DNA from 3 places in the Arthrobacter sp. PM3 genome. Region 3 is predicted to be linked to each of the others. Evidence: riboswitches for the same ligand, from Rfam matches in the RefSeq annotation. Region 3 holds a riboswitch; each other region holds the start of a gene.
What was found. Region 3 has a riboswitch for cyclic di-AMP ahead of CFN17_RS10835 (M23 family metallopeptidase). Riboswitches for the same ligand answer to the same signal wherever they lie in the genome.
Positions count from the first base shown of each region.

Region 1 (10,144 bases), 200 kb from region 3:
ACGGACATCCATGCCCTGACCGCGGAACTGGGCCGGATGGAGCTCGCCGAGACCCGGGGAATTGTCCCGGTGCCGGGCGCGCCGGAGCTGCTGGCATGCCTTCCGCCGGACGCCGTGGCGCTGGTGACCTCCGCGTCACGGGACCTCGCCGGGGTACGGATGGCCGCGGCGGGGATCGGCATCCCTGCCGTCTCGGTCATGTCCGAAGACGTTGACCGGGGCAAACCGCACCCCGAGGGCTACCTCCGGGCCGCCGCCCTGCTCGGCGTGGCCCCGGCCGACGCCGTGGTCTTCGAGGACGCCCCGGCGGGCATCGCCGCCGGACTCGCCGCCGGCATCCGGACCGTGGCGGTGGGACCCAACGCCGGCGAACTGCCGGACGGCGTGCTCCACATCCCGGACTACTCCGGGGTCACCGTCACCACCCACCGCACCGCCGCCGGGGTGCGCACCCTGTCCTTCAGCTTTTAGGCCTGTCCCGACTCCCCGGCCAGCACGTACACGGTGGTACCGCCGACGTCCTGCGCGCTGAAGCTGGCCTGCACCCACGCCGCGATCTGCGCCGCGGCATCGGACCCGCTTTCGCCCTGCATCATGCGCCCGGCGATGAAGTAATGGATTTTCCCCGCGGCCACGTACTGCTGGAACTGTTCCAGCGTCGGCGCCGGATCCGTGCCGTTGAACCCGCCCACGGCCATCACCGGCAGCTGCGTGGCCAGCTGGTAGCCGGCGGCGTTGTTGGACCCGACGACGGCGGCGGCCCACGTATAGCTGCGCCCGTCCGTCTGCAGCGCGGCGACCAAGTCCGCCGACGGCGTGCTCGCCCCCAGCAGTCCGCCCATTCCGCCCATACCGCCGGCCCCGCCCGCGCCGCCCGTTCCGCCCGCGCTGCCCGTTCCGCGGGTGACGCCGGTGCCGGTTCCGCGGGTGAGGCCGGCGCCCGGGCCGTTGCGGTTCGCGCCGCCGAACACCGCCGGCATCCCGGCTCCGAACCGGCCGGCCACGGCCGGGCCCGCGCTGACGATTGAGCCGCTGTGTGCCGTCGAGGCGGTGGAGAGCGAGTACGCGAGCGGCCCGGCGAGTGCGGCCGCGACGGCGAGCGCCGCCGTCGTCCGTGCCATGACCCCGGTGCGGGACCCCCGGCGTCCCGCGCCCTGCACGGGAAACCGGGGTGCCGCGGCGGCCGCCAGCACCAGCCCGGCGGCGGCGAGGGACCCCAGGAGAGCCACCCAGCGCAGCCACGGAATGTACGTCGCGGTGCGGCCCAGCAGCTCGGAGGCCATGACCCCGGCGGCGACGATCGCGGCGGCGAGCACCGCGGCCGCCGCTGCCTGGCTGCGCCGCTGCCAGAGCAGGACGCCGCCCAGCCCCGCCAGGCCCGCAATCCCGGGAGCCAGCGCCACCATGTAGTACGGGTGGATGATCCCGGCCATGAAACTGAACGTCAGGCCGGTGACCGCCACCCAGGAACCCCAGATGATCACCGAGGCCCGCACGGGATCGGTGCGCGGGGCCCGGCGCCCCAGCCACAGCAGCCCGGCCCCGAGCAGCAGCACCGCGGGCAGCAGCCAGGCGATCTGGCCGCCGAACTCGGAGTTGAACAGGCGGAAGAGCCCGGGCGTGCCCCAGCCGTTGCCGCCGCCCACGCTGCCGGTTTCATCGCCGTTGAGCCGGCCCAGGCCGTTGTAGCCCAGGGTCAGTTCCAGGATGGAGTTGTTCTGCGAGCCGCCGATGTACGGCCGGTCTGCCGCGGGGATGAGTTCGACGGCGGCCAGCCACCACCCGGCCGCGACGGCCATCGAGCCGCCCGCGGCGAGCAGGTGCAGGACGCGTCTTCCCGGTCCGGCCGGCGCAGCGACCAGGTAGGCGAGGACGAAACCGGGAACCACGAGCAGGACCTGCAGCTGTTTGGTGAGGAACCCGAACCCCAGGAGCGCCCCGGCGGCCAGGAGCCAGCGCAGGCGCGCGTCCTGGATAGCGCGCAGCACGGCGTAGGCGGCCGCGGTCATCAGGAGCACCAGCAGGGCATCGGGGTTGTTGAACCGGAACATCAGGACGGCCGCCGGGGTCAGCGCCATGACAGCGCCGGCGAGGAGCCCCGCGCGGTGGGCCAGCAGGGCATCGGCCGTAGCGGTGGCCGCCGCCCGGCGCACGGCCAGGTAGACCAGCCAGACTGTACCGACCCCCATGAGCGCCTGCGGCACCAGGATGCTCCAGGAACTCAGCCCGAAGAGCCGGACTGAGAGCCCCATGACCCACAGGGACGCCGGAGGCTTGTCCACCGTGATGGCGTTGGCGGCATCGGAGGAACCGAAGAACCAGGCCGTCCAGTCCTGCGAGCCGGCCTGGGCCGCGGCCGAGTAGAAGGCGTTGGCCCAGCCGGACGCGCCGAGGTTCCACAGGTACAGCACGGCCGTGGCCAGGAGCAGTGCGGCCAGTTCCAACCGCTGCCGCAGCGGCCGGTTTCCCGGGCGGCGGCTCAGGGTGTCAGCCATGCCGGTCTATGCCCCCAGCTTGTAGACGGTGCTGCTGCCCACGGTCTGGGCCTGGAAGTTGGCCTCGACCCAGGCGGCGACCTCGGAGTTCCCGCCGCGGCCTCCGCCCATGCCGCCCATGCCGCCGCCGGCGATGAAGTAGCCGATCTCGCCGCGGTCCACCATCGCCTGGAACTGGGCGAGCGTGGGGTAGGGGTCCCCGCCGTTCCAGCCGCCGAGCGCGATCACGCTGGTGCCCGTGGCGAGCTCCAGGTCCGCGGCCTGCGTGGCGCCGGAAACAATCGCGGACCACTTGGTGCCGCTGGATTTCAGCAGGGCCGTCAGCTCGGACGACGCCGTTTCCCCGCCCATACCGCCCGGCGCGCCGCCCATCCCGCCGCCGGCGGTCGTGCCCCCGTCGCCGGTCATGCCGTCGGCGGTGGTGCCGCCGTCGCGCGCCGTCCGGGCGCCGAAACCGCCGCCCATCGCGGATGCCGTGGGCCCCGACGTCGGGATCGACCCGGAATGCGGCTGGCCCGCCGTCGCGAGCGTCCAGGCCGCAGTGCCGAGCCCGCCGGCGAGCAGCGAGAGGATCACCACACCGGCCGTGGCGGCCTTGCGGGCCCTGGCCGGCAGCCCCGCCAGGCTGTCCACCCGCAGCAGGAGCGCCGCCGCGGCGAGGACGCCGAGGGCCACAACGATCACCCGGAGCCCGGGAAGCCAGGCCGGGTCGCGGCCCAGGAGGACCGCGGACCAGACCGAGGTGGCGAGCACCGTCACGGCCAGGACTGCCCGGGCGGGCCAGTACGCCCGTCCCCGCCACAGCTCCGCGGCGCCGATACCCGCCAGGGCCGCGACCGCGGGGGCCAGCGCCACGGCGTAGTACGGATGCACGGTGCCGCTCATGAAGCTGAAGATCCCGGCCGTGACCACCAGCCAGCCGCCCCACAGCAGGAGCGCCGCACGGGTCCTGGACGTCCGGGCTTCGCGGCGCGTGAACCACAGCCCGGCCGCCAACAGGACCAGGGCCGCCGGCAGCAGCCAGGACACCTCGCCGCCGAAGCTCGTCCCGAACATCCGGGTGATCCCCGCCGCGCCGCCGAAGCCGACGTTGCCGTTACCGCCCGGGCCCCCGCCGTTCCCGCCGGGCATGCCGTTCCCGCCCGGCATGCCGCCGGAGCCGGTGATCCGGCCCAGGCCGTTGTAGCCGAACGTCAGTTCCAGGAAACTGTTGGTCTCCGAGCCGGCCATGTAGGGCCGCGCCGAGGCCGGGGTCAGCTGGAAGAGGGCAATGTAGCTGCCGGCCACCACGGCGATCCCGGCGGCGGCGGCCAGCAGGTGCAGGATCCGCCGGCGCAGGGTGGTCGGCGCCGCCCACAGGTAGGCCAGGGCCAGCCCGGGCACGATCAGGAAGCCCTGCAGCATCTTGGTCAGGAACGCCAGCCCGATCACCGCGCCGGCAGCGGCGAGCCATGTCCAGCCGGCTTTTTCGATGGCGCGGGTGGTGAGGTAGGCTGCCAGCACCAGGCACAGGGTGAGCATGGCGTCCGGGTTGTTGAACCGGAACATGAGGGCGGCCACCGGGGTCAGCGCGAGTGCGCCGCCGGCCAGCAGGCCAGCTGCGGGCCCGGACACGCGCTTGACCGTCAGATAGAGGAGCCCGACGGCGGCGACTCCCATGAGCGCCTGGGGAATGAGCATGCTCAGTGCCGAGAAGCCGAAGATTCGCCCGGCAAGGGCCGGGATCCAGAGGGCGGCCGGCGGCTTGTCCACCGTGATGGCGTTCCCGGCGTCGAGGGAGCCGAACAGCAGCGCGGTCCAGTCCTTGGTGCCGGCCTGGATGGCCGCGGCGTAGAAGGAGTTGCCGTAGCCGGTGGCTTCCAGGTTCCAAAGGTAGAGCACCGCGGTGGCGGCCAGCAGCAGCGCGGCCGAGGGCCGCACCCAGCGGGGCTGCGGGCCGAACAGCAGCCGTTCCCGGCGGCTCGGCGACGGGGGTGTGTTCCGGGCTGCCGGCAGATCACCGGCGGGGGTTCCGGCGGCGGGGGTGATGGTTGCGGTCATTTACTTGGCCGTTTCTGTGCGGGGGAGGGAAGCGTCGGTGGCGCCGGGCGCCGGCACGGCGGCGGGGCGGTGGCGGAAGACCACCAGCCGGAAGAGCAGGAATTTGACGGCGGTGGCGGCCAGGTTGGCGGCGGTGACCGTGGCGAGTTCGAGCCAGCGGTCCGGTGTTCCGCCGGACACGCCGTGGACCAGAGCGAGGGCGCCCGAGGTCAGGGCCAGCCCGATCCCGAACACCAGCAGGCCCTCGAAGTGGTGCCGTGCCGCCTGGCTGCTGCCCTGGATGCCGAACGTGAACCGCCGGTTGGCGGCGGTGTTGGCCACGGCGGTGGTGAGCAGGGCGAGGAAGTTGGCCAGCTGCGGGTCCATGAACCCGCGGCAGAGCAGGAAGATCACCAGGTAGGCCAGGGTGGAGGCCACCCCGATGCTGCCGAAGCGGACGAGCTGTCCGAAGAGGCTGCCGCCGGGGCTTTGTTCCTGGGCCCGCGATGATGCCGGGAGCGGGCCGCGGGCCAGGGCGGCCCGCAGCTCGGGTAGCGGGATCCGGCCGGAGACCAGGTCCCGGCTTAGCCGCGCCATGCCGCGTAGGTCGGCGAGGGCGGTCTGCATGATGTCCACGCTGGAATCCGGGTCGTCGGTCCAGTCCACCGGGACTTCGTGGACCCGCAGGCCGCACTTTTCGGCCAGGACCAGCAATTCGGTGTCGAAGAACCAGGCGTTGTCCAGCGTGTGGGGGAGCAGTTGCCGGGCGACATCGGCGCGGATCGCCTTGAAGCCGCACTGGGCGTCGCTGAAGTGGGCGCCCATCAGGGACTGCAGCAGGAAGTTGTAGCTGCGCGAGATGAATTCCCGTTTGGGTCCGCGGACCACGCGTGAACTACGGGTCAGGCGGGTGCCGATCGCGAGGTCGGAGTGGCCCGAAATGAGCGGGGCAAGGAGCGGGCCGAGCGCCGCGAGGTCGGTGGACAGGTCCACGTCCATGTAGGCCAGGACAGGCGACGGCGAGGCGAGCCACACCTTCCGCAGCGCGTTGCCGCGCCCTTTCTCGGCCATGTGGACCACGGTCACTTCGCGGAGCTCGCGCGCTACCCGCTCCGCGGTCTTGAGCGTCCCGTCGGTGCTGGCGTTGTCCGCCACCGTGATCCGGAAGGGGTGCGGGAAGGATCCGAGGAGATAGGCGTGCAGGCGGCGCAGGCAGGCCTCGAGGTCGCGTTCTTCGTTGAAGACCGGGATGGTGACGTCCAGCAGCGGTGTGCTGGCACGCGTGTCAACCGGTGAGCGCCGGCCGCCGGGATCGGTCAGCGCACCGGCGAACGGAGCCGGTGCGTGCGCGTCGGCCAGCGTCGCCGTGGGTCGGGGCGGGGTTCCTGAGGCCTGGTCTGTGAACGTCATGGCTCAACTTTCCCGGCGGCCCATATGAGGGCTTTAGGGTCAAGCTGTGCGGGGCCTGTGGAAGTACGACGGAAACACAGGAACGCCCCGAACCGGCCGGTTCGGGGCGTTCCTGTGAGTCTGGCGGGCGCGGGCGATACCTGAGGTCCGGTGCCGGCCCATCGCCGGTACGGTGACGGCTTAGTACCAGTTGTGCGCCAGGTGGAAGTTCAGGGCGCCGCAGGGGGAGCCGTAGCGCTCCTTGACGTAGTTCAGGCCCCAGTTGATCTGGGTCCGGTAGTTGGTCATGTAGTCGGCGCCGGCGCTCGCCATCTTGGCAGCGGGCAGGGACTGGACCACGCCGTAGGCGCCGCTGCTGGGGTTCGTGGCGGTTGTCTTCCAGTCCGATTCCTTGGTCCAGAGCTTCTGCAGGCACTGCATCTGGCCCGGTGCCCAGCCGTAGCTGCCCAGCTGGGCAGCCGCGTAGGCCTGTGCGCCGGCGGGGTCGTCGATTGCGACCGGTGCGGCGGCCGGTGCCGGTGCCGGTGCGGGCGCGGCTGCCGGAGCGGGCGCCGCCGGCGCGGCTGCGGGCGCCGCCGGCGCGGCGGCCGGTGCGGGGGCGGCCGGGGCCGGAGCCGCGGGGGCCTTGGCCGGCGGCTCGGCGGCCTGCACATCGGCGAGCTGAGCTGCCACGTTCTTCCCGGCCGAGGCGCCGGTCGCGGCAACCTGGACGCGTTCGAAGTTGAGCTTGGCCAGCGGGTCGGCGACGGTGGCCGCCTCGGTGCCGGCAAAGTTTGCCGCGTGGGCGGCCGTCTCGGCTGCCTGGCTGGCGGCGGCGCCGCCGAGCAGCAGCGCGCAGGCTGCGGTGGCGACGGCGGCGCGGCGCCCGGTGGCGCCCAGCCCGGCGGCCAGCCGCGACAGTCCGGTGGCCTGGCGCGCCGGTTCGGCGCGGTGCCGGGATTTGGGGGAGCGGATAGAAGCGCCGTCAGGGCGCGTTTGTACCTGGAAGTCAGTCATGATCGCCTCTCAACGCCGGCGGAGTTAGCTGTCGGGTTCGGATGAGGTCATCCGGCCGCACGGAAAGTCACGTGTCGGCTTCACCCCAAGGGCGCAAGTGTGCAGAATGCCCGGGAACTCTGGGTCCCCCGCCTCTGCCTGGTCCAGCGGAATCCGGGAAGCGGCAGAGTTTGGCGTCCAACCGGATGTGCGGCGTCAGTTCAGGCCGCACCACATCGACGCTACAGCACTTGGCAGCTTAAGTCACATTTCGGTAACGGGGGTCACAGTGCCGGAGTGTCGGCTTGCGCGGCCGCCCCGCAGGCCTGAGGGCGGGCGCTAGGCCGACGGCGGTGCCGCCGGCAGCCGCACGGCGAACTCTGTCCGGCCGGGCCGCGACGTGACCTCGACGGTGCCCCCGTGGGCCGCCACGATGGACTGGACGATGGACAAGCCCAGCCCGCTCGTACCCTCGGAGGTCGGTGCGGGCGAAGCCGCCCCGGCCGGGCCGGCGCCAATGGAAGCAGGGCCTGCGCCGGCGCGGGGAGCAGACCCCGGCCGGGCGCCGGCCGTCGCCACCGCCGGCTTGGCGGCGGGACTTGCCGGATTGGCGCGCGCGGCATCGGCCCGGGCGAAGCGGGCGAAAACCCGCCCCACGAACTCGGGGGCGATGCCGCTGCCGTTATCTGTCACCGTGATCACGGCGCTGCCGTCCGCGGACCGCATGACGCCCGTGACTACCGTGGTCCCGGGCTCTGTGTGTTTGCGGGCGTTGGACAGCAGGTTGGCGAGGACTTGGTGGAGCTGCGTCGCGTCGCCGCGCACCACCACGGGCTCGTCCGGCAGTTCAAGGTGCCAGATACGGTCCGGGGCCATGACTTTCTCATCGCTCACCGTTTCGATGGCCAGCTGGGTGAGGTCGACGTCGGTGATCTTGAGCGGCTGCCCCTCGTCCAGGCGTGCCAGCAGCAGCAGGTCCTCCACCAGGGTGGTCATCCGCTCGGACTGGCTTTGGACCCGGGAGAGGGACTTCTCCCCGTCCGGAGTGAAATGCTCGGTCATGCGCATCAGCTCGGTGTAGCCGCGGATGGCCGTGAGCGGCGTGCGCAGTTCGTGCGAGGCATCGGCGACGAACTGCCGCACCTTCATCTCGCTCTCCTGCCGCGCCTCAAGCGCGTTGGAGACGTTGTCCAGCATCTGGTTCAGCGCGTAGCCCACGCTGCCCACCTCGGTTCCGGGATGGGCGGCCGACGCCGGAACGCGCACCGCGAGCGCCACCTCGCCCGCGTCCAGCGGGAGCCGGGAGACCTGGGTGGCCACTTCGGACAGCTGTTCCAGCGGCTTCATGGTGCGCCGGATCAGGGCAGTGCCGGCGAGGCCGATCAGCACGAGCCCGCCGGCGGAGACCACCACCATGGTCCAGACCAGCGAGGCGAGGGTGTTTTGTTTTTCTTCCAGCGGGAGCCCGGTGACAATGATGTCGCCGTACGGCGCGCGGACCGCCGTGAGCCGGTACGCGCCTGCCGAGAGCGTCCTGTCCACCGGAATGCCGTTGGGGGCCAGCGCCAGGAGGACGGCGTTGTCGTCGGGCGAGAGGCTCTTGCGGGTGGCGTCGCCGCCGAGGAACCCGGCGCTGCCGACCTCACCGTCCTCAATCCGGGCGTTGAGCGTCCCGATGCCCTGCCCCCGGGCCTCGAGCGGGTCGGGGCGCCCGCCCGAAGACCCGGACGAGGGCCGGCCGAACTCGCTGGACCGGTGGGAGGCCTGCTCCAGCTGGGTGTCGAGCTGCCGGGTCAGAAACAGGTCCATTGAGGCATAGCTGAACAGGCCCACAGCGCCGCAGATGGCCACAAGCAGCGCCATGGCGACCAGGACCAGCCGGGTGCGCAGATGCCATGTGGCCGGATTGCGCCAGTCGCGCCCGGGGGCACGGGTCATGCCGGAGAGGGTTGGCACGGATCAGTCCGCCGGTTTCAGGACGTAGCCGGCGCCGCGCACCGTGTGGATCATGGGGGCGTGGTTGGCGTCGACCTTCTTGCGGAGGTAGGAGATGTAGAGCTCCACGATGTTGGCCTGGCCGCCGAAGTCATAGTCCCAGACCCGGTCCAGGATCTGGGCCTTGCTGATCACCCGCTTGGGGTTTTCCATGAGGTAGCGCAGGAGTTCGAACTGCGTGGCGGTCAGGTGCAGCTCCTCGCCGGCCCGGCTGACTTCGCGGGTGTCGACATTGAGCACCAGGTCGCCCACCACGAGTTCCGCGGTGTCCATAGCGGCCACGCCCGAGCGCTGAACCAGCCGGTGCAGGCGCAGCAGGACCTCTTCCATGCTGAACGGCTTGGTGACGTAGTCGTCTCCGCCGGCCGCCAGACCGGTGATGCGGTCCTGGACGGCATCCTTGGCCGTAAGGAACAGCGCCGGCACCTCCGGCGCGAACGCGCGGATCCGGCTGAGCACCTCGACGCCGTCGAACCCGGGAATCATGACGTCCAGCACCAGCACGTCGGGCCGGAACTCCTTGGCCAGCCGGACCGCCCCGGGGCCGTCTTCCGCGACCGCCACGGACCAGCCGGCCATCCGCAGGCCCATGCTCATCAGTTCGGAGAGGCTCGGCTCATCGTCCACCACCAGCGCGCGGATGGGGGAGCCGTCCGGATGCGTGAGCTGGGGAAGGTTGTTGGTCATGGAGTGCGATGTGGCCATGGGACAACTCTCCGATCTACCGGTTAGGCGGGGCTTTGGGGATCCTGTGCGGCGCCTGTGAATCCCAGCCTAGCGAGCTGGACGGCGATCCGGGCAGAGGTGAGGTCACAGGCACGGCTGTCGGCCCGCACAGCCCGGACACAGGATCGCTCAGCACGCTGGGGGTGAACACCGACCCGCACCCTCTGCAGTCAATAAGGAGAAACACCATGAGCGGTCAGCTTCCCGGAACCGGTTCCGGCCCCACACCCGACTCCGCCCGCGACGCCGCCACGGCGTCCCCGCCGGTGACCACGCCCCCGGCACCCGCTGCTGCAGCTGCCCCGGGCTGGGGCGCCCCTGCCGCTTCTGCCGTGCAGGCCCCGGCGCCGGCCTGGGGCATGCCCCCGCAGGAGCGGGATGTTCCCGTAACCGGCGCAGGCTGGGGCTCCCCGGCAAGCAGCTCCAGGAATGCCGCCACGGCCAGGCCCTGGACACTCAAAAGGGGACTCATCGTCACCGGGGCCGCGGCAGCCCTGGCAGCCGGCGCCGGCGCCGGCATCTAC
Region 1 covers NZ_CP022314.1:2,140,927-2,151,070, forward strand. The annotation lists gene CFN17_RS09915 (HAD-IA family hydrolase) at 1-471, shown strand, start outside; gene CFN17_RS09920 (glycosyltransferase family 39 protein) at 468-2,495, opposite strand; gene CFN17_RS09925 (glycosyltransferase family 39 protein) at 2,502-4,535, opposite strand; gene CFN17_RS09930 (bifunctional glycosyltransferase family 2/GtrA family protein) at 4,536-5,924, opposite strand; gene CFN17_RS09935 (hypothetical protein) at 6,105-6,920, opposite strand; cyclic di-AMP (ydaO/yuaA leader) riboswitch at 6,920-7,079, opposite strand; gene CFN17_RS09940 (HAMP domain-containing sensor histidine kinase) at 7,239-8,837, opposite strand; gene CFN17_RS09945 (response regulator transcription factor) at 8,859-9,599, opposite strand; gene CFN17_RS09950 (hypothetical protein) at 9,809-10,144, shown strand, end outside.
Region 1: linked by a shared signal. The riboswitch ahead of CFN17_RS09935 (hypothetical protein) and the one ahead of CFN17_RS10835 (M23 family metallopeptidase) in region 3 are both predicted to bind cyclic di-AMP.

Region 2 (10,144 bases), 1.2 Mb from region 3:
GGACACCACCAAAATCAAGTTCAACCTGCACCACGCCTGCAAAGGCCCGAACTTCCAGACGCGGGCGGCACGGACCCTGGACACCACCCAGTGGCACAACTATGCCCTGGAGTGGACTCCTGCCGGGATCAAGGGCTACCTCGACGGGATGCTGTGGTTCAGCGACACCAACCCGGCGCACCAGCCCACTGTGGGGATGCACCAGTCGGTGCAGCTCGACTGGTTTCCCAACGGAAACCCCACCAATCCAAGCCAGATGCAGCTCGACTGGATCCGGGTCTACAAGTAGGCTCCGGTACCGGCAGGCTCCGGGGCCGGACTATTGCGCGGAGTGGCCGCTCGGCCCGGCCATGTCTGCCGCGCCAGGCATCCCGTAGTCCGGTCCGGGCACAGCTTTTAGCGCGGCGAGGTGTTCGACCAGCGCCCGTTCCGGGTGCCCGGGGTGCGCAGCAATCTGCTGGCGGAGAAGATCCCTGGCGCGGGCATGCTCCGGCGCGGTGTCGGCCAGGACGGCTTCGATAATCCTGGCGGCTTGATGTCGGATTCCGGCAGCATCGGCGGCGTATCCAGGGCCGGATGCCAAGTCAACGTGTTCCTGTTCCTCGAGGCGTCCGGGAGGGGACGACGGCTCCACCGACATGGGCTATTCCTTTGATCATCGTTCCGGCTGAGCCCGGAACCGGTCATCCGCCTTCCCCCCATCCCGGGTGTTTGCCCCGGATCCAAAGGCGGACCACCGTGACACACCATACAACGGCGCCGGGCACACAACCTTAACGACGGCGAAGTTTTTGCCAAGGTGATGCGCAGGTTACGGCTCCGGGGTGTTCAGCTCGCGTCCCAGCACCTCCGGCGGTGCGTCCCCCGTGCCAGACGGGGGCGTCCAGTGGTCATCTGCCCGCAAAGTCACCGAAACACTCACACGGTAGCCTCCTGCCAAGGAATCCGTTCGGAAAGGTGAGATGTCATGCACGTTGGACTAATCCGGGTAATGACGACCTCCGACCGCCGCCTCCTTCACGCCCACGGGAAGCTCCTGCAGGAAGCCTTCGGATTTACCGTGACCTCCCGTTGCATTCCGGACCAGCCATCCGGCGTACATGACCAGGCGTCCCTGGAAGCTGCGGCGCCCAAGGTAGTTCAGCTGGCCCGGGAAATGGCCGGCGACGCCGATGCCCTGATCATCAGTTGCGCGTCGGATCCCGGCCTGGCCGAAACCCGTGCCGCCGTCGACATTCCGGTCATCGGGGCGGGCTCCGCGGCGGCGGCTGCGGCACTGACGTTCGGCGGCCGGATCGGAGTCCTCGGACTCGGGGCCCACGTGCCGGGTCCGATTTCGGCCACGCTGGGCGAGCGCATGCTGCTCATCGACGGCGCAGGACGGGTCGAAACGCCTGATGCCTTCCTGATGCCTGCCGGGATTTTCGACGCCCTCGCCGCGGCCCACATGCTGGTCGAGGCCGGCGCCGACGTCATTGTCCAGGCCAGCACGGGCCTGAGCAGCATCGGCATGGCGGAGGTGCTTCGCGGCCGCCTCGGCGTCCCGGTCGTCGATGCCGTGACCGCGGCCGGGTCGATGCTGGTCTCCGCCGTGGCCGTCCGGGAGCTGCAGCGTGCCTGACTCAATCCTGGGACAGGCGCGGCAGAAGGCAGGACAGCCCCGCGCCCGAAGGGGAACGGGGCTGCCGGCAGGAGCGGCGGCTACTTGTAGACGCGCACCCAGTCAATCTGCATCTGCGACGGTTTGGTCGCCGAGCCGTCGGGGAACCAGTCCAGCTGCAGCGTCTGGTGCATGCCCACGGAGGGCAGGTGCGCCGGGTTGGTGTCCGAGAAGGTCTTCACGCCGTCGATGTAGCCGGTGATGCCGGCCGGGGTCCACTCCACGGCATAGTTGTGCCACTGCGTGGTGTCGATGGTCTTGGCCGCCGTGGTCTGGAAGCTGGATCCGCCGCAGGCATAGTGCAGGAAGAACTTGATCTGGGCGGTATTGGTGCTGCCCTCGGCGTAGTCGATCTCGGCGCAGTTGGGCGAGGCGTTGTTGTTGGGCCACAGGATCAGGACCGGGTGGTACTTCGGGTCGCGGGCGTTGGTCCGCATGCGGGTTTCCCACTTGCCGTATTTCTGCTGCGCGAACTTGGCTGACATGCCGCCCGTGGTGCCGGCCGAGTCGCCGCTGACGGTCGCCACGCCGTTGGCAACCGACCACGCCTGCGGGCTCCGGACGCCCTTGCCGGCGTGTCCGGTCCCCTTGAAGACGCTCCATTTGGTGGAGTCCGGGGCGCCGGCCTTGGAGAACTCGTCGCCGGCCACAACCGCACCCCAGCCCCGGACGGCGGCGGCCTGCGAACCGTCGCCGGTGGCGGCGACGTCGGCCTGGGCGGTAACGGGCGCGGGAACCGGTGCCGCAGCAGCCGCCTGCGGAGCAGGTGCGACGGCGGCAGGTGCGGCCGGTGCGACGGCTGCGGGGGCGGCTTCCGCTGCGACGTCTACGGGCCCGGCCGTGGCAGTTCCGGGGGCGGGCTTGACGGCGGAGGCGGCGGCCGGCTTCGGCGCCGCAGCTCCCGGGGCCGGGCGGGACTCCTGGCTGGCCGACGGTGTGGGGGACGTGGCCGAGACCCCGGCCGTGGGGGCGACGCTGCACCCGGTCAGGGCGAGCGCGCCCATGGCCATCGCGACGGCGAGTTTGTTGATTGGTGCTGCGCTTTTGATCGGTGATTTGTTAAACAACGGACCCCTCCGGGCATTGTGACGGGCGCACACCACCGCAGCGGGCAGTGCGGCGGAGGATGCGGGAAGCTTCATCCGGCCCCTGCCGCAACGGCACGGGCGAGCAGGCGCCGAACGGCGCAACCGGGCCCGGTAAGGGGGCAGTCCGGGGCCCTGCATTCGGGCCTGGCCTTCACGACCAGGGGCCAACGTTACCGGATCGTTACCATGGCCCGCAAACCCCGGTGACGCGTCCGCTTTAAGCGGGGAAGAATGGACGCGTGAGTGATGCCGGCGAATTCATTGACCTCTCGCTGCAGCGGGAAAGTTCCTGGAGCCGCGCCGAGACGATGCGTGCCCGGCTTGGCGGGGAACCCGGCGGCCGCGCCCTGCGGTTCTACGGTGCGTCCGTGGGGGCCGTGCGCGGGGCGGTGCGCGACGCCGGGCGCCGGTACCCGGGACTGGCACATGATGAGGTCACGTCCCTCGGCGCGGAGTTGTGGGCGGTGCCGGTGTTCGAACGCCGCCTCGCAGCGGTGGTGCTCCTGCAGGCCAACGTGGGACTGCTGACCAACTCGGATCTCACCCGGCTGGAGGGCTTCATCCGGGATGCGCGGGTCCGGGAGCTCGTTGATCCGCTCGCCATCGACGTCCTCGGCCCCCTGGTGGACGGCCTTGACCCGCCGGGCAGGGCCCGTGCCGAGAGCGTGCTGGACCGGTGGGTGCGCGAGTCCGATGTCTGGCTGCGCCGTGCCGCGCTTCTCTCCGCGCTGCCGGCGCTGCGTGCCGGCTCCGGAGACTGGGCCAGGTTCGTCCGCCAGGCCCGTGCCGTGCTCGGCGGGTCCTCGGGGGAGTTGCTGTCCGCCGCCGGCAGTCTTGCCGCCGGCGCCGCCGGCGCACAGAGTGACACCGGTGCAGGTTTTGACGCCGCCACAGAGGCCGTGGCCCGGGTCCTGGCCGAGATGGCCCGGCGAAGGCCGGAGCTGCAGTTCAGCCCTTCGACTTCTTAGGTCCCTTGGGGCAGGGCGAACTTCCTGGCCGCGCGGGACCCGGCGACGGCGCTGGCGGCGATTGTGATCAGGGCGCCCACCAGCAGGGCCGCCGCTTCGCCCGGGAGCAGGACCTGAAGCTGGGTGCCGATGCTCGCGGCCGCCACCGGCACACCGAGTTGGGCTGCCGACAGTACGCCGAGCGGCAAGGGGAGCCCCAGGAAGGCGAGGCTCGCGTGGGACACCAGCGTCCCGGCCCCCAGCGCCACCCCGAGGGCAATCATGTCCGGATGCCCGGCCAGGTCCTTCAGGGTGAGGGACGCGCCGAGCCAGACAAAGAACACCGGGCCCAGGAAGCCGTCGCTGAGGGCGAACAATTGCCGGGCCAGCCGCCTCGGCTCGCCGACGGCGGCCACCACCAGGCCGAAGGAAAAGCCCGCCATCATCACCGACACGCTGCTGAAGGTCGCGACGCCGGCAAGGGCGAACAGCACCGCGAGCTGGATCCTTAGCTCCAGGGCAAACTTCCGGTTTTCCGAGAGGCGGTGCACGCGCCCGCGGATTCCCGTGTCCTCCAGCCAGCGCAGCACGAAGAAGAGGACCGCCGCGCAGCCCGCTACCGTGAGGACACCCAGCGCCGCCCGGCCTGCGTGCGGCGGATCCACCAGCAGCGGCAGCGCCACAATGCAGGCGATGTCGGCGATAGCCACCTGCGCGGTCATGGCGATGACGTGGGGGCCGCCAAGCCGTAGGGAGTCCACGATCGGAAGGACCAGTGCGGCCGATGACGACGCCAGCAGTACGACGTAGAGGGGAGCATGGCCGGTTCCGAAAAGCAGGCCGATCCCGGTTCCAACCGCCGCCGCTGCCGCGGCGGCTGCGACGGCCCGGCGGGTGCCGTGGCCGAGCGCCGAGCGGATGTGAGGATCGCGCACGGGAACATGGGTTCCGGCCACGAACATCATCAGTGCAAAGCCGATGTTGGCCAGCAGGCTGAATGTGGGATCTGCAGGATCCACGAGGGCGAGGCCGGAGCGCCCGATCACGATCCCGGCCAGCAGTTCCCCGAGGACCACCGGCAGCCGCCAGCGCACCGGCAGTGCGAGCAGGGGGCCGGCCAGGGCGACGACGGCGATCAGCGCCAGGGTCAGGAACGTCACGGCACGAAATTAGTCGTGTCCGCCGTGCACCGCGCCTAGGTTCCGGACCGCCGTTCCACCACCGCGTAGGCCTTGCCGTCCAGGAACGCCCAGTCGTTGACCACCATGAACCCAAGGGCGTCCACCCGGTCGTTCAAGACGTGCTCATCGAAGCCGCCGTCCCGCGGTTCCGCGTCCCAGGTGGAGACGTGGACGTCCTGGCCGTCCAGGATCAGCAGCTCGGTGTTGACGTCGAAATCCTCCTGGGGCTGGTTGCTCAGCTGGCAGATCGCGACACAGTGCCTGTTCATTTTCGGGCCTCCGCTTCGAAGGTGGTGCTGATGGCATCATCCTAGTGTTCGGATGAGGTGCAGCCCTATGGGCTTCGGCGGGTCCGAAACGTGGCGGCCGTTACCTGAATGTGACTTTTGACCGCGGATCGCGTTACGGTGGATATGTGCCTGTTGTCTCCGATACGGGCGCTCCCCAGCCGATTGCCTAACTCTGCCGCGGCACGGGGGTAACTCGCAGCAACGACCGGCAGAGGCGGGGAAACCACTTTCGGCTTGCTGACATGCAGGCCTTGGGGTGAAGCCGCACGGTGCCCGCTACGCCGGGCCCTGGAGTGCGGCCGGGTGCCTCCCATCCGAATCCGACAGCTCACCTCGCAGGCATTGGGAGAGGTACATCCATGACTTCAATCAATACTTTTGCGCGCCATGCCGCCGTCATCACCGCCGCATCCGGCCTGGTCCTCACCAGCGGAATGGCGGCCAACGCCGCTACCGCACCTGTGCAGCGGGACTCCGCTCCGGCGTCGAACGTTGACGTCCAGGCGCAGGTCAGTGCGCCCGTCAGCGCCGATTCAACCGTCAAGATCAGCTTTGACCGCCCCGCGGTTTCCTCGATTGCCGCGCCGGTCATCGAACAGCCCAAGCCTGTTGCCGCTGCTCCCGCCGCCGCGCCCGCAGCGGCCCCGGCCGCGCCCAAGCCGACCGTCCAGGTGCAGGCCGCCCCGGCTGCCCCTGCCGCCGCGGCCCCTGCCGGCAGCCGCAACGCCATCATGCTGTCCGCCGCGTACAGCCAGCTGGGCATCACCCAGGACTGCACCGCCATGGTGGAAAAGGCCCTCGGCGCGGCAGGCAAGCCCGTAGGCGACATCGGCCCCCGGGCGTTCCTTGGCCTCGGAACTGTGGTGGCTACCCCGCAGCCCGGCGACATGGTGGTCCAGTCCGGCCACGTCGGCATCTACGCCGGCAACGGCCAGGTGGTCAGCGGCGGCATGAACGGCTCCAACCAGACGATCGTCCACCCGCTGTCCTGGCTCACCGCGACCGGCGGCGTGACCTTCGTCCGCGCCTAAGTTGTCCGGGCGCTCGCAGGCCAGTGAGCGGGCCCTGCCAGTGCAGGGCGCCGCAGTATAGGGCGCAGCAAGGCAGCGCCAACCAGTCCGGAAAGACCGGCGATCGAATTCCCTTGGGGGCAGGCGATCGCCGGTCTTTCCTATGTGCCGGCTTTCCCCGCCGCCGGGCCGCTCACGGCCCGGCGGTCCCGGCCAGCGGCAGCGTCATCTTCATGACCGTTCCCGCCGCGCCGGTGGAAGCCACCTCGACGGCGCCCCCCGCCGCCACGGCGATTTCCCGGACAAGGGCCAGGCCGATGCCAAAGCTCCGCTGCCCGTGCGGTCCGCCGTTGCCGGCGGTCCGCACGAAACGGTCAAAGATCCGGTCCCGGTCGACGCCGGTGATTCCCGTCCCCGTATCCGCGACGGTGATCACCGCGCGGTTCTGCTCGACCGACGTCGTGATTCCCACGCGGCCGCCCGGCGGGGTGTGGGCAAGCGCATTGTCCGCCAGAGCCAGCACGGCGCGGCGCAGGGCGTTGCCGTCGATCCGGGCCAGCGGCCGGGCGTCCGCGGTGACGTCCAGGTGCACGCCCCGTTCCTCCGCCACGAGCCGGAGGCCTTCGGCGACATCGGCGGCGGTGCGGGCAAGGTCGGCCGGTGCTGCCGGCCGGCCGGGCACTCCGGCGGTGGCCGCGAGGAGCAGCTCGTTGACAATCCCGGTCAGCGTTGCGGTGTCGTCCCGGATCCGGGCCAGGTCCCGGGCCTGCCGGGAGCCGGGTTCGGTGTGGCGCTGGGCCAGCTGGATCCGGGTATCCAGGATGGTTAGCGGGGTACGCAGCTCGTGGCTGGCATCCTGGACGAAACGCCGTTGCCGGGCCAGGGCATCGCCGAGGGGACGGATGGCGCTGCGCGCACTGAGCCAGCCGGTGACGCCCGCCAGCACGATCCCTGCCGCCCCCGCGATCACCATGGCCTCGAGCACATCCCGGGAATCCAGGTACGCGTACGCCGTCCCGGGTGACGCCGTCCCCGGCATTTTGGGATGGGCCAGCTGGTTCAGCAGATAGAGGGCCGTAACGGCGAGCAGCGCCAGGACCATCACCGCGCACGCGGCGCTGATCCGCAGCGCGACTTTGAGCGAGGCCTTCCGCAGGGTGGAGCGGTCCGGATCCCCGCCGGGAACCCCGCCGCTACTCACGGGCGTCGCCGATCTGATAGCCGACACCATGGACCGTGCGGACGACGGTCCGGGCGATCTTCCGGCGCAGGTGGTGGACGTACGTGTCGATCACACCGGGCTGGTCGGTGGGGTGGAAGTGGGCCGTCAGGAGTTCGTCCCGGGTAAAGACGCGGTCCGGCTCCGTGGCGAGGGCCGCGAGCAGCTGGCCCTCCTTCGCGGTCAGAGATACCGTGTGGCCGTAGATGGACCGGACCGTTCGCGACGCCGGGTCCAGTTCCCAGTCGCCGATCGCCAGCGGCGCCCGTGCGGCCGGAAAGGTACGGGTCAGTGCCCGCAGCCGTGCCGCCAGCTCACCGGCGTCGAAAGGCTTGGTCACGTAGTCGTTGGCGCCTGCGTCCAGGCCCCTGATTTTCTCGCCGGCGTCGCCCAGCGCTGTCAGGATCAGGATTGGCGTGGCGACGCCCTTGGAGCGCAGGGCCGCGATGACGGCGATGCCGTCCATCCCGGGCAGCCCGCGGTCGATCACCATCACGTCCCACGCCTCCGTCAGTGCCACGTGCAGGCCGTCGTGGCCATTAGTGACCAGCCGGACGCGGTAATCCGGGTCCAGGAGCTCGGCGATCAGCGGCCCCAGGACCGCGTCGTCCTCGATGAGCAGCAGGGCCGGCCTGTCAGCGGTTGTCATGGGGCTATTCTTCCGCGGCCATTTCCCGGGTCAGGGCTCCGTTCGCGGTTCGCGCCCCCGTGTCGTCCCCGTCATCGGCGTCTGTCCCGTCGCCGTCGCTCACGTCGACTTCCCCCGTGCCGGCGGCGCTTGGGCCGGGGGTTTCGGGTCCGGTGCCGCGGCGGCGGAGTTTGAGAAGCTTCACAGCCGGGGGCAGCACGGATACGAGGACCATCGCCACGGCGATCAGGTCGATGTTCCTGGCGATGATCTCAAAGTGACCCAGCCAGGTGCCGAGCAGCGTCACGGACGCGGCCCACACGAGCGCGCCGGTGACATTCCACAGGGTGAAGGACTTGTAGCCGTATCTCGCGATCCCGGCGCTGAGCGGCGCGAAGGTCCGCACCATGGGCACGAACCGGGCCAGCACGACGGCGGCGCCGCCGTGGCGCCGGAAGAATTCCTCCGTTGTGGTCAGGTGTGCAGTCTTCAGGATCCGGGCGTCGTCCTTGAACCAGCGGCGGCCGAAGGTGCGCCCCAGCATGTAGCCGACCTGGTCGCCGGCGACGGCGGCCGCGGTCACGACGCCGATCAGCACGGGCAGCGTCAGGTGCAGCTGCTGGTGCAGCAGGCCCGCTGTGAAGAGCAGCGAGTCGCCGGGAAGAAAGGGAAACAGCACGCCCGATTCGATGAACACCATGAGCGCGATAACGCCCAGGGCTCCCGGGCCGAGGCCGGCGAGCAGGCTTGCCGGGTCCAGCAGTGAGGGGGTCCCGGCGGCTGATGCGGCCGGCAGAAGGGCTGAAATGCCTACAGTGTGCATGCTCACTTCCTCTCCAGGAGCGGCGACGGCGGGGCGGAAGGAATACCGGGCCGCCGGGTAAGCCGCGGCGCGGCCACGTTCCACAGCCCCGTGACCACCACCACGGCCGCGCCCGCCGACAGGAAGGACGCCGCGACGTCGGAGGGGTAGTGGACGCCGATGTACAGCCGCGACCACGCCACGATGAGCGCCGCCGCGGGTGCCGCGACGGCGGTGACCGTGGACCAGCGGGTGCCGCGGGCCAGGAAGAACAGCGCAAAACCCAGGGCCACCGCAAAACACACGTGGCCGCTCGGGAAGCTGTTGGAACCGGTCTCCGGCGCCAGCGGGTCGAACAGCAGGGCAGGGTTGGGCCGTTGGCGGGCGATGATGATCTTGAAGAGCTCACAAGCGACCCAGCCGGACAACGCGACGAGGCCGAAGCCGGTCGCCTTGACCAGGCCGCCGCGGAACAGCCAGATGCCGAGGGCGCCGGCCCCGATCAGCGCCAGGCCGGCCACGGGCCCGAAGACGACGTTGAGGGCCATCGCGACCGCGGTCAGGGCGGCGGCGTGATGCCGGCTGAGGTCCTGGTCGACGCCGAGCTCGGCCGCGCTGAACCCCGGCGTGAACTGCGCCGCCAGCCCGATTGCCAGGACCGCGGCGGACAGCAGGATGCCCAGGAGCAGCCAGTGACGCACGTGCGGGAGGGTCCATGGCTGCGGCTGCCCGGCGGGATGTGCGGCGTCGGTATGCGCGGCTGGTTGCGCGGACGCCACGGTGAGATCAGCGGCTGCGCCGCGGGCGACGCAGGCAGCAGGCTCAACAGGGGCGGGTCCGGTCATGGGATCCTCCGGCTCGGGACGGGGGCGCCGGAAGTGGCGCCGGTTCCACTCTTCCGCCCGGCATTTAAGAAATCCTTAAGAAGCGCCCGCGTAGTGCCACGGCGGTGCCGGCTACGCGGCGTAGCGCAGCAGCGCCACCCCGTTGCCAAAGCCCCGCGTCTCCACGAGCCGGAGCCTCGTCCTGGTGTCCGCTGACTTGAACAGGGGTGTCCCGCGTCCAATGACCACCGGATGGACGTACAGCCAGTACTCGTCGATCAGCCCCAGCCGCCGGAACGTGTCGGCGAGGTCCGCCCCGCCGAGGGCCAGGTCCCCGCCCGGCTGCTCCTTGAGCGCCCGGACCTCGTCGGCAACGACTTCCGGGACCACGGTGGTGTTCCAGCCGGCCGACGTCATCGTCCGCGAGTACACGATTTTGGGCATGTCCCGCCAGATCCGGGCGAACTCGGCCTCCGGGGCGCTGGCGTCGGGGTC
Region 2 covers NZ_CP022314.1:1,166,329-1,176,472, reverse strand. The annotation lists gene CFN17_RS05440 (glycoside hydrolase family 16 protein) at 1-289, shown strand, start outside; gene CFN17_RS05435 (hypothetical protein) at 320-640, opposite strand; gene CFN17_RS05430 (aspartate/glutamate racemase family protein) at 992-1,621, shown strand; gene CFN17_RS19895 (glycoside hydrolase family 16 protein) at 1,702-2,727, opposite strand; gene CFN17_RS05420 (DNA alkylation repair protein) at 2,988-3,716, shown strand; gene CFN17_RS05415 (cation:proton antiporter) at 3,713-4,855, opposite strand; gene CFN17_RS05410 (hypothetical protein) at 4,891-5,145, opposite strand; cyclic di-AMP (ydaO/yuaA leader) riboswitch at 5,320-5,522, shown strand; gene CFN17_RS05405 (hypothetical protein) at 5,526-6,197, shown strand; gene CFN17_RS05400 (HAMP domain-containing sensor histidine kinase) at 6,370-7,377, opposite strand; gene CFN17_RS05395 (response regulator transcription factor) at 7,370-8,044, opposite strand; gene CFN17_RS05390 (VTT domain-containing protein) at 8,049-8,846, opposite strand; gene CFN17_RS05385 (phosphatase PAP2 family protein) at 8,849-9,670, opposite strand; gene CFN17_RS05380 (dihydrofolate reductase family protein) at 9,782-10,144, opposite strand, start outside.
Region 2: linked by a shared signal. The riboswitch ahead of CFN17_RS05405 (hypothetical protein) and the one ahead of CFN17_RS10835 (M23 family metallopeptidase) in region 3 are both predicted to bind cyclic di-AMP.

Region 3 (10,144 bases):
GATCAGGGAGCTGAAGCGGCGGGCCATCCGGGGCTGCGCCCATTCGGCACGCTCCAGCACGGCGGCGGCGTCCAGGACGGGCGCCTGCCCGTCCGGTGCCGCGGCCTCGAGGGTCAGTTCATGCAGGATTTCCAGGACCCGCCGGCGGACCACCGGGGCGTCGGGCCGCTGCGCCTCGGCGGACAGCGCGTTGATGGTGGTCCCCGCGGCGCCCCGGTGCGCCTGGCCTGCGGCGGCCGCGTTCACGGGCTGGCCCACCAGGGAGGGGGCGCGCTCGCTGGCCAGCCAGGCGTTGACCAGCCACAGCCACTGTTCCTGCCGGGGGAGCGCCAGCCACTCCAGTTGCGGCGGCTGGACCCAGGCGGAACTGTCGACGTCGAGCCGCAGGAGGCCGGCCATGCCGCAGAACTCCGCGAGCACGCCGGCCTCGTTCACGCCGATCCGCAGCGAATCCGAGAGCCGTTTCATCTCCCGGACCCCGACGCCGCCGCTGCGCAGCGTGGCCAGCGGCTGTTCGTGCACCGTGTAGAGCAATTCGTTCACAAGCCGCAGCGTCTCGGCGATGGCTCCCAGCGCCGCGTTGCGGCGCAGCCCCGCGCTCGTGTGGCCCAGCCGCGGCACGGGCGGGACGAGGGAAAAATCCTCAATGACAAAGCCGCCGCGCAGGGCCACGCCGACGCTGTGCGGCAGTTCGACATGGGCGGCGTCCAGCGGCACCAGCAGCCCGCGCGCCAGCAGCCAGTCCACGGGGCCGACGTCGGAACTTTCGTGCAGCACGGAGGCCCGGCGCTGGGCCTGCGGGACCGCGCCCATGGCCCAGTTCCCGAACCGGGCCAGGAGCGCGGTGGTCCGGTCCGGCGCCGCCGCCAGGATGGCCCGGACAGACTCCGGGGTCGCCGTCCAGTGCTGCAGCGACAGCGCCGCCTCCATCGGCGTCGTGGCCGGGGAAATGGCGGCCCCGCTCCGGTGCAGTTCCCCCACGAGCTGCACGACGCGCTGCGCAAAGGCCGGTTGGAGCCGGACGAGTTCCGTGTAGCTGCGCCCCAGCCCGGCCGGGTAGATGCCGATCACGTCCTTGAGGCTGCCGACCGGGAGGTAATGCCGCTGCTTGGCGGCGGCGGCGTTTAGGCCATGCGGCGGATCGGCGCGGTGGACCAGCGCCAGGTCCTGCAGGGACTTCAGCAGGCGGTCGACGGCGGCAACCGTGGCGCCGTTGATCAGTTTCTTCAGCATGACCGCGGACGCGCTGTGTCCGGTGTCGGCGTTGGTGCACAGGTGCAGGGTTTCCAGGACCTGCATCTGCGGGCGGTTGAGCCGCTCCAGCGCCCGCTGCACGCTGACCCGTCCGCTGGCGCGCGCAGCCAGCGCGGCGAAGTCCGGGACGCCGGGCGAAATCAGGTCCGGCCGCGCGCAAAACAGGGCCCGCAACGAATCGTCGCTTCGTGCCTGAAGTTCCTTGCTCAGTGCGCGGATGAGGGACATCGGGTCCAACGTTACCGTTCGCCGGGCCCGCGCGGGCGGCGCCGGGCCAGCACCGCGTCCACGACGAGCGCGAGCATGAGCAGGAAGGCCGCCGGGAGCCCGTAGAGGGCCACGGAAGTCAGCCATACGGGCGCCACAACACGGTTGAACGCCAAGGCCATGACCGCGCCGACTGCAACAAGGGACAGCACAGCAATGGCGGCCGCAATGACCAGGAAGGGCCGCCGGTAACGCGTCAGTGTCATGTGGGCAACGCTAACAGTCCGGCATCGCCCGCGCCTCAAGCCACCAAAGTGAACAAGGCACGATAACCTTGACGGATAGAGACCAACACGGTCCGGGCAGTCATACCCTGAACCCGCGTATCCATGCGGATGCGGTGACCGCCGGCCGTGTCCCCGCAGAACGAAGAAGGTTGATTACGTGCCTACCGGCAAGGTCAAGTGGTATGACAAGGAAAAAGGCTTCGGATTCCTCGCTGGCGAGGACGGCCAGGAAGTCTTCCTGCCCAAGTCCGCCCTGCCCGAGGGCGTGAGCGAGCTCAAGGCCGGAACACGCGTTGAATTCGGGGTAGCCGACGGCCGCAAGGGCGCCCAGGCGCTGGGCCTGCGCGTACTGGACAAGACCCCATCCATCGCCAAGGCCAAGCGGCCCAGCGCCAGGGACCTCGCCCCGCTGGTCCAGGACCTCGTCAGCGTGCTGGACAACCTGTCCGGGACGCTGTCCGCGGGCAAGTACCCCGACGGCAACAAGGGCAAGGCGATCGCCGCCGCCCTCCGTAAGGTTGCCGACGAGCTGGACGTATAAGGCTCCCGATGACCCAGGAACCTGACCAGTTGCCGGCCCCGAAGGCCGGCCCCGCAGCGGCCGCCGGATCCGCGAGGACCGCGTCCAAGACGGCCGGATCAAAACAGGCACCGCGCCCGCGCGCCGGCGTGCCCGTCTGGCGCACCGGCAAGCCGGACGCCGTCCTGGCCGCCGCCGTCGACCTCGCCCGTTCGGCCGTGGAAACCATTGCCCCGGCGGAGCAGATCGGCGGACACATCGGTGCCCGCAGCGAAGGCGACCGCCTGGTGACGCACCTGTTCGAATCCAGGCTGCCCGGCTACCTGGGCTGGCAGTGGTATGCCGTCCTGACCCGGAACTCGCGTTCCAAAACGGTGACGGTCGACGAACTCGGCCTGCTGCCCTCGGAAGATTCCATCCTGGCACCGGCCTGGGTACCGTGGGCGGAGCGGGTCCGTCCCGAGGACGCACAGGCAGACGAACCCCTCGACGACGAAGCATCTGCCGAAGACGAAACGGACGACGCGTCCGCCGAGGACGAAACCGCCGGCACCTCCGGCCAGGACACCACCGGCGACGACACTACGGGCAAGGCCCCCACCGGAAAGCCGGAACGCTCCGCGGACGAGGCCGACTAGCGGTTGGAAACGCCAGGGAGAGTGCACGCGGAGGGCCGGGGCTGATGTCCACGTTCAAGTCCCTGCACATCCTGAACTACCGGATCTGGTTCGTCGGCGCGCTGATCTCCAACATCGGCACCTGGATGCAGCGCACCGCCCAGGACTGGCTGGTGTTCGCCCACCTGACGGCGCAGGACGCCGGGGCCGTCGGGATCACCATGGCCCTGCAGCTGGGCCCGCAGCTCTTCCTCGCCCCGGTGGCCGGGGTGGTCGCGGACCGCTTCCACCGCAAACGGCTCCTGGTGCTGACCCAGTCCGCCATGGCCCTGCTGAGCGCCGGGCTGGGCCTCCTCGTGATCGCGGGGGCGGCGCAGCTCTGGCAGGTCTACGTTTTTGCCCTGCTGCTTGGCGTGGTGTCCGCGCTGGACGCGCCGGTGCGGCAGACCTTCGTCTCGGAACTGGTCCAGGACGATTACCTCCCCAACGCCGTCGCCCTCAACAGCGCCTCCTTCAACGTCGCCCGCATGATCGGACCGGCCGTCGCCGGTGTCCTCACCGCCGCCGTCGGGCCGGGCTGGGTGTTCCTGATCAACACCCTGACGTTCGTCGCCCTGCTGGTCAGCCTGGCGAAGATTCCGGCGGCGTCGCTGCGGCGGATGCCGCGGGCGGCGGCCGGCAAGGGCCGGATCCGTGAGGGGCTGCACTATGTGAGGTTCCGCCCGGACCTGGTGGTGGTGCTCGTGGCCATCTTCATCGTGGGGACCCTGGGCCTGAATTTCGCACTGTTCATCGCGGCGATGGTCGGCACCGAGTTCGGCCTCGACGCGGGGGCCTTCGGCCTGATGAATTCGATCATGGCGATCGGCTCGGTCGCCGGGGCGCTGTTGGCCGCCGGCCGGGGCAAGCCGCGGCTGAGGTTCGTCTTCGGGGCGGCCGGCGCGTTCGGCATCACCTCGGGCATCGCCGCGCTGGCCCCGAGCTACTTCTGGTACGGGGTGGCGCTGGTGCCCGTGGGGCTGTTCGCGATCACCATGATGACGAGCGCCAACGGCTACGTCCAGACCACCACGGACCCCGTCATGCGGGGCCGGGTGATGGCCCTCTACATGGCGATTTTCATGGGCGGAACGCCGATCGGGGCGCCGTTCGTCGGCTGGGTGGCCAACACCGCCGGCCCCCGCTGGTCCATGGGCGTCGCCGCCGCGGCCGGGCTGCTCGCGGCCCTGATCGGGCTGCTGTGGATCATCCGGGCGCGGCAGCTGCGGCTCCACTTCAACCGCCGGGCGCGGGGACTGCGGTACTTCCGGCTGGAAAGCCGGGCCGGCGTCAACGACGACGGCGCCGCCCCGGCACCTGGCCGGGACGACGCCGTCGGGAGCTGACGATGTTTACTTCTTGAGCTCCGCCACCACAAAGTCGATGCACTCCAGCAGCGCCGAGACGTCGTCCGGTTCGATGGCCACGAACGTGGCGATGCGCAGCTGGTTGCGGCCGAGCTTGCGGTAGGGCTCGGTGTCCACCACGCCGTTGGCCCGGAGCACCTTGGCGATGGCCGCGGCATCGATGGTGTCGTCGAAATCGATCGTGGCGATCACGTTGGAGCGGTCCTCGGCCTTGGCCACGAACGGCGTGGCGTAGCTGGAAGCCTCGGCCCAGCGGTAGATCCGGCCGGCGGAATCCGCGGTGCGGGCGGCGGCGAAGTCCAGGCCGCCGTTGGCGTTCAGCCACCGCACCTGGGCATCCAGGGTCACCAGGGTGGCCAGCGCCGGGGTGTTGTAGGTCTGGTTCAGCCGGGAGTTGTCAATGGCCGTCTGCAGGTCCAGGAAGTCGGGGATCCAGCGGTCGCTGGCCTTGATCCGGGCCGCGCGTTCCAGCGCCGCCGGGGAGAACAGGCCCAGCCACAGTCCGCCGTCGGACGCGAAGTTCTTCTGCGGCGCGAAGTAGTAGACATCCGACTCCGCCACGTCCACGTCCAGGCCGCCTGCGGCCGAGGTCGCGTCGACCAGCACCAGCGATCCCTCGTCGGCGCCCGCCACCCGCTGCACGGGGGCGGCCACACCGGTGGACGTCTCGTTCTGCGGCCAGGCGTAGACGTCGACGCCGGCCTCGGCCTGCGCCGCGGGGCGGGTGCCGGGCTCGGCCTTGATGATGGAGGAGCCGGCGAGGAACGGCGCCTTGTCGGTGGCCGAGGCAAACTTCGAGCCGAACTCGCCGAAGGACAGGTGCTGTGCCTTGTTGTCCACGAGCCCGAAGCAGGCGACGTCCCAGAATGCGGTGGAACCGCCCACGCCCAGGATCACCTCATAGCCGTCCGGGGCGCGGAAGAACTCGCTGAGGCCGCTGCGCACCGAGCCGACAAGGTTCTTGACCGGCGCCTGGCGGTGCGAGGTTCCCAGCAGCTTCGCCGATGCCGCCGCGAGGGCTTCCATCTGTTCCGGGCGGACCTTGGACGGGCCGGCGCCGAACCGTCCGTCCTTGGGCAGCAGGTTGGCGGGGATCGTGATGCTGGTGTCGCTCACAGTGGCTCCAATTTTCGGCTGGTACGTGGCGTGGCTGGCAGATGCCCTGGCAGGGGTGGCTGGATCGGGCCCCCCGTTATATTCTGCCTGTTTCATTTTGCCCGCGGCTGACGGTGATCCGGAAAAAGGCCTGTCACAGTCCGGTCATTGAGACGCCGGTGCCGCGGCGGGACGGCCGGGGGTGCCGGCGCAGGCCGGACGAAAAATTATCCGGAGTAATTCAAAATAGGCTAGGCTGTCCTGCGAACGTACGGCGGGTCCCGCCAGGGCATCCTGCATGATGCCCGCACGCGGTACGGTGGGAATGACGCACGGACTGCGCTCGAGGAGCTGAGCTGAATGACGGATCTGATCGATACCACGGAGATGTATCTTCGGACCATTCTGGAACTTGAAGAAGAAAACATCGTCGCCCTCCGTGCCCGCATCGCCGAACGGCTCCGGCACTCCGGCCCCACTGTTTCCCAGACCATTGGGCGGATGGAACGTGACGGCCTGGTGGTTGTTTCAGGCGACCGGCACCTTGAACTGACCGAAACCGGACGGAAACGCGCCATCGGCGTCATGCGCAAGCACCGCCTCGCCGAACGCCTCCTCGCCGACGTGATCGGGCTCGACTGGGCCTACGTCCACGAGGAAGCGTGCCGCTGGGAGCACGTGATGAGTGAACGCGTCGAGCGGCGGATCTTCGAGATGCTCGACTACCCGACCGTTTCGCCCTACGGCAACCCGATTCCCGGCCTCGCGGAACTTGGCGGCGCTCCCGCCGGAACGCCTGCGGACGGCGTCGTGAACCTGCTGGAGGCCATGGCCGGCTACGGCGCCGGGTCCCGGGTCACGGTCAACCGCCTCGCCGAGCCGATCCAGGTGGAACCGGAGCTTTTGGCCCAGCTGGACGAGGGCGGGATCCGGCCCGGGGCTCTGGTGTCGCTGGAGCGCGTGGGGGAGTACATCTCGGTCCGCGTGCCGGATATCGAAGGTGCCCTGGAGTTGCCGCCCGAGGTTGCCGCGCACGTCTTTGTAACAGTCGCCTGACCAGCCGCAATGCGGCAGTCATGGGACGACCCATGAGTTCTGCACACCAGCGATTACGGATTTATTACCGGGTGGCTTAATCCTCTATAGTTAGTGGCCTGTACCGATACCAAAGCGTTACCTGATCCGAAGCCGAGCCCTGCCAGCGGATCAGTCGCAGAACCACCTCCTGGCAGGGGCGGGGGAACCACTTTCGGCTGCTTCTTGAGCAGCCTCGGGGTGAAGTCCGTCAGCGGCAAGCAGCTTCCATTGAGGGACCCCCAGGGGTGCCTCCGTGTCCGGGTGCTTGCAGTGGCGGACCGGGTCTTTGATCTCTCTGACCCGAATCCGACAGCTAACTTCGCAGGCTATCCAGAGAGGAACCGTTCTTGACCACCCAGACCGCCAGGGGCCGTCGCCGCGCGACCGGTCCCGCTCCGGAGCCGCGCCCCGTCGTCACCTATACGGCCGAGCGCCCGCGTGACGCGCACCGCGATGAACGCCGGCGCCGCCGCAGCCCGTTCCGCCAGGTCACGGATTTCGCCGCCGCCAGCGGCGTGGGGCAGAAGGCCGGTATAGCACTGGCTGCCACCGGTCTGGTGCTCACGGTCACGGTCCCCGTCACCAACCCGGTCATGGCCTCGAACACGGGCGGGTCCGGCGCGATTTCGGCCGCTGCGCAGCCGGATGTCACGGCTGCCGCCGCCGCAAAGGTTGATTTCAGCCGGACGGCCGTCACCACCAAGGGCGACCCGGACGGCAAACTCAAGCAGCTGCTGAGCGCCCAGTCGGTCGGCAGCATCACCCGCGCCGCGTCGGCCGGCACGCTGGGTGCACCGCTGGACCAGATGGTCACCGCTTCGCCGTTCGGTTACCGCGTGAGTCCCATCACGGGAGGCGCGGGGGAGTTCCACCGAGGCCAGGACTTCGCCGCCCAGTGCGGCACGCCGGTCCACGCGGCCGCCAGCGGCACCGTGACCTTCAACGGATGGCACCCCTACGGCGGCGGAAACCGGGTGGTCATCGACCACGGCAACGGCCTGGAGACCACGTACAACCACCTGTCCTCGTCCACGGTGACGGTGGGCCAGAAGGTCTCCCGCGGCGACGTCGTCGCCATGAGCGGAACCACCGGCGCCTCCACCGGCTGCCACCTCCACTTTGAAGTGATGGTCAACGGCGACGTCGTCGACCCCCTCGGCTGGCTCTAATAAAGACGATGGCCGACTCTCAATTCACCGTGACACGCCGTGATCTGAATGTGACATTGCGGCCGGACTCCTGTAGGGTTTGAAGCACGCCAACTTTTCCGAAGTTGGCGCTCTTGAGTGGATTGCCTAGCTCTGCCACCGCTCAAGGTCCGTTCGCATTACATCGTCTGGCAGGGGCGGGGGAACCAATTTCGGCCTTCGAAAGAAGGCCTAGGGGTTAAGTCGCAAAGCTTCCCAGGAAGCGGCGCGGCCGGGTGACTCCCATCCGAATCCGACAGCTCACCTCGTAGGCATTGGGAGAGGCTACTTTCGTGTCTTCACGCCACAATGCTGCGCGTCTGCGCACTGGCGCGGCTCACCTGAGCCCGCTGGCATCCACATCACGTGCCGCCCTTGCCGGTGCCCGGATTGGATCACGTTCCGCAGGCTCAATCTCTACCGAGCCCGGACAGCATGCAGTTCCCGCTTTTGGCGCGTCTTCGCAGTACACCCTTCGCTAAGTAACCCGTTTTACGGGGCGATCCGGCGTACCCCCAAGATGCCGGAGCGTCCTCACTCCGCGCCCGAAGCGCGCGGTCCAAGGATCACGAAAGAGAGAACTTAATGACTACTCGTGCAACCGCTGCACGGCACCGCGCCGAGGTCACCAAGACCAACTCGTTGGCTGTTATTGCTAAGGCTGTCGGCGACAACGCCGGCGGCATGGGCCGTCAGGCCGCGGTCATCGCCGCAGCCTCCGGTCTGGTTCTGACCAGCGGAATCGCAGCCAACGCTGCTGAGACCAACGTTCAGCGCGAATCCACCTCGGCTTCGGCCCTGGAGGTCCAGTCCTCCGCTCCGGCCACGATCTCGGCCGCATCCACCATCGCGATCTCCTACGAGAAGCCCGCCGTCACGACGACGCCGGCCCCCGTCGTCGAGGCCCCCAAGCCGGTCGTCAAGGTCCAGGACGCCACGGCTTCCCAGGCCGGCGGCGCCCAGCTGGGCGTCAGCGGCGGCGTGGCCGCCCAGGCCCCGGCCGGGATCGGCAGCGGCGCCGGCGCGACCATCGCTGCTGCGGCCTACGCACAGATCGGTGTCGCGCAGGACTGCACCGCCCTCGCCACCAACGCCCTCGCTGCGGCCGGCATCCACTACCACGGCTGGCCGGCAGGCTACCTGTCCCTGGGCCGCACCGTGAGCGCCGCGGAAGCACGCCCGGGTGACCTCGCGTACTACCAGAACGGCGGCGTCGGCATGGCCCACATCGCGGTCTACGTCGGCAACGGCATGGCAGTGCACGGCGGCTGGAACGGCGGCACCACCGCGCTGTACAGCGTTAACGTCGGCTCCGGCCCGGTCTTCATCCGCGTCGGCGGCTAAGCTCACGCCCACCGCACACGCAAAGACCCCCGCCTCACGAGGCGGGGGTTTTTGCGTTGCCGGGGAATGAACTTTCCGCGCCGCCCGCCGCGCCAGCGAAAAAATATTCGGTGATCCGGCAGTTGAGTGTTTACTCTTGTCTTGTCGATCCATAGCCCGACCATGCAGAGGGCAGCCGGCCCTCGTGCCCCTGGCGGGTGCGGCCGTGAAGAGGTATGCGGATGCGCACTCTCGTTCTGAATGCTGGATATGAGCCGCTGGCGGTAGTCACCTTCCGCCGGGCGCTGGTCCTTGTCCTGACCGGAAAGGCCAGTGTGGTGGCCGAGGGGGACGACCCCGTGGTCGGCCCCCAGGACATCCTGGGCCGCCCGTCCGTCATCCTGCTAAACCGCTACATCCGGCCGCGGTACAACACGGTCACGGCGGTCAGCCGCCGCGGCGTGCTCCGCCGCGACGCCCACCGCTGCGCGTACTGCGGCAAGGCCGCCCACACGATCGACCACGTCCAGCCCAAGTCCCGCGGCGGTGCCGACTCGTGGGAGAACCTCGTGGCGGCGTGCCTGCGCTGCAACAACGCCAAGGGCGACCACACGCCGGCGGAAATGGGCTGGAAGCTCGGCTTCGTGCCCGGCCCGCCGAAGGGCACCATCTGGCAGATCAAAGAACTTGAGAAGCCGACGCCGGCCTGGGACCCGTTCCTGCTGCCGGAATCGGCCGCCTGAACTGCTGTTTGAACTGCTGTTTGAGCTGTTGTTTGAACGAATAGTGGCCGGTGCCGGGTTAGGCTGACCCCGTGGAGTTCGACGCCATCATCCTCGCCGGGGGCAGGTCCGCCCGTCTCGGCGGTGTGCCCAAGGCCCGGCTCATGTATGACGGCGCCACCCTCCTCGCGCGGTCCCTGCGCGCCGCGGACGGCGCCGGACGGGTTGCCGTCGTCGGGCCCGACCCCGGTGACCTGCCGGCGGGGACCCTGACCTGCCGGGAAGATCCGCCCTTCGGGGGACCGGCGGCCGCCATCGCGGCCGGGCTCAGCGCCCTGGCCGACCGCGCCTCAAGTCCCGGCGCCCCCGCGCCCTTCACCCTGGTCCTGGCCTGCGACATGCCCCGGTCCGCAGCGGCCGTCCGTGCCCTCGCCGACGCGCTGATCGAC
Region 3 covers NZ_CP022314.1:2,341,787-2,351,930, forward strand. The annotation lists gene CFN17_RS10800 (helicase-associated domain-containing protein) at 1-1,482, opposite strand, end outside; gene CFN17_RS10805 (hypothetical protein) at 1,494-1,727, opposite strand; gene CFN17_RS10810 (cold-shock protein) at 1,906-2,289, shown strand; gene CFN17_RS10815 (DUF3027 domain-containing protein) at 2,298-2,906, shown strand; gene CFN17_RS10820 (MFS transporter) at 2,951-4,270, shown strand; gene serC (phosphoserine transaminase) at 4,277-5,407, opposite strand; gene CFN17_RS10830 (metal-dependent transcriptional regulator) at 5,747-6,442, shown strand; cyclic di-AMP (ydaO/yuaA leader) riboswitch at 6,593-6,806, shown strand; gene CFN17_RS10835 (M23 family metallopeptidase) at 6,811-7,632, shown strand; cyclic di-AMP (ydaO/yuaA leader) riboswitch at 7,756-7,939, shown strand; gene CFN17_RS10840 (NlpC/P60 family protein) at 8,236-8,994, shown strand; gene CFN17_RS10845 (HNH endonuclease) at 9,216-9,716, shown strand; gene CFN17_RS10850 (molybdenum cofactor guanylyltransferase) at 9,788-10,144, shown strand, end outside.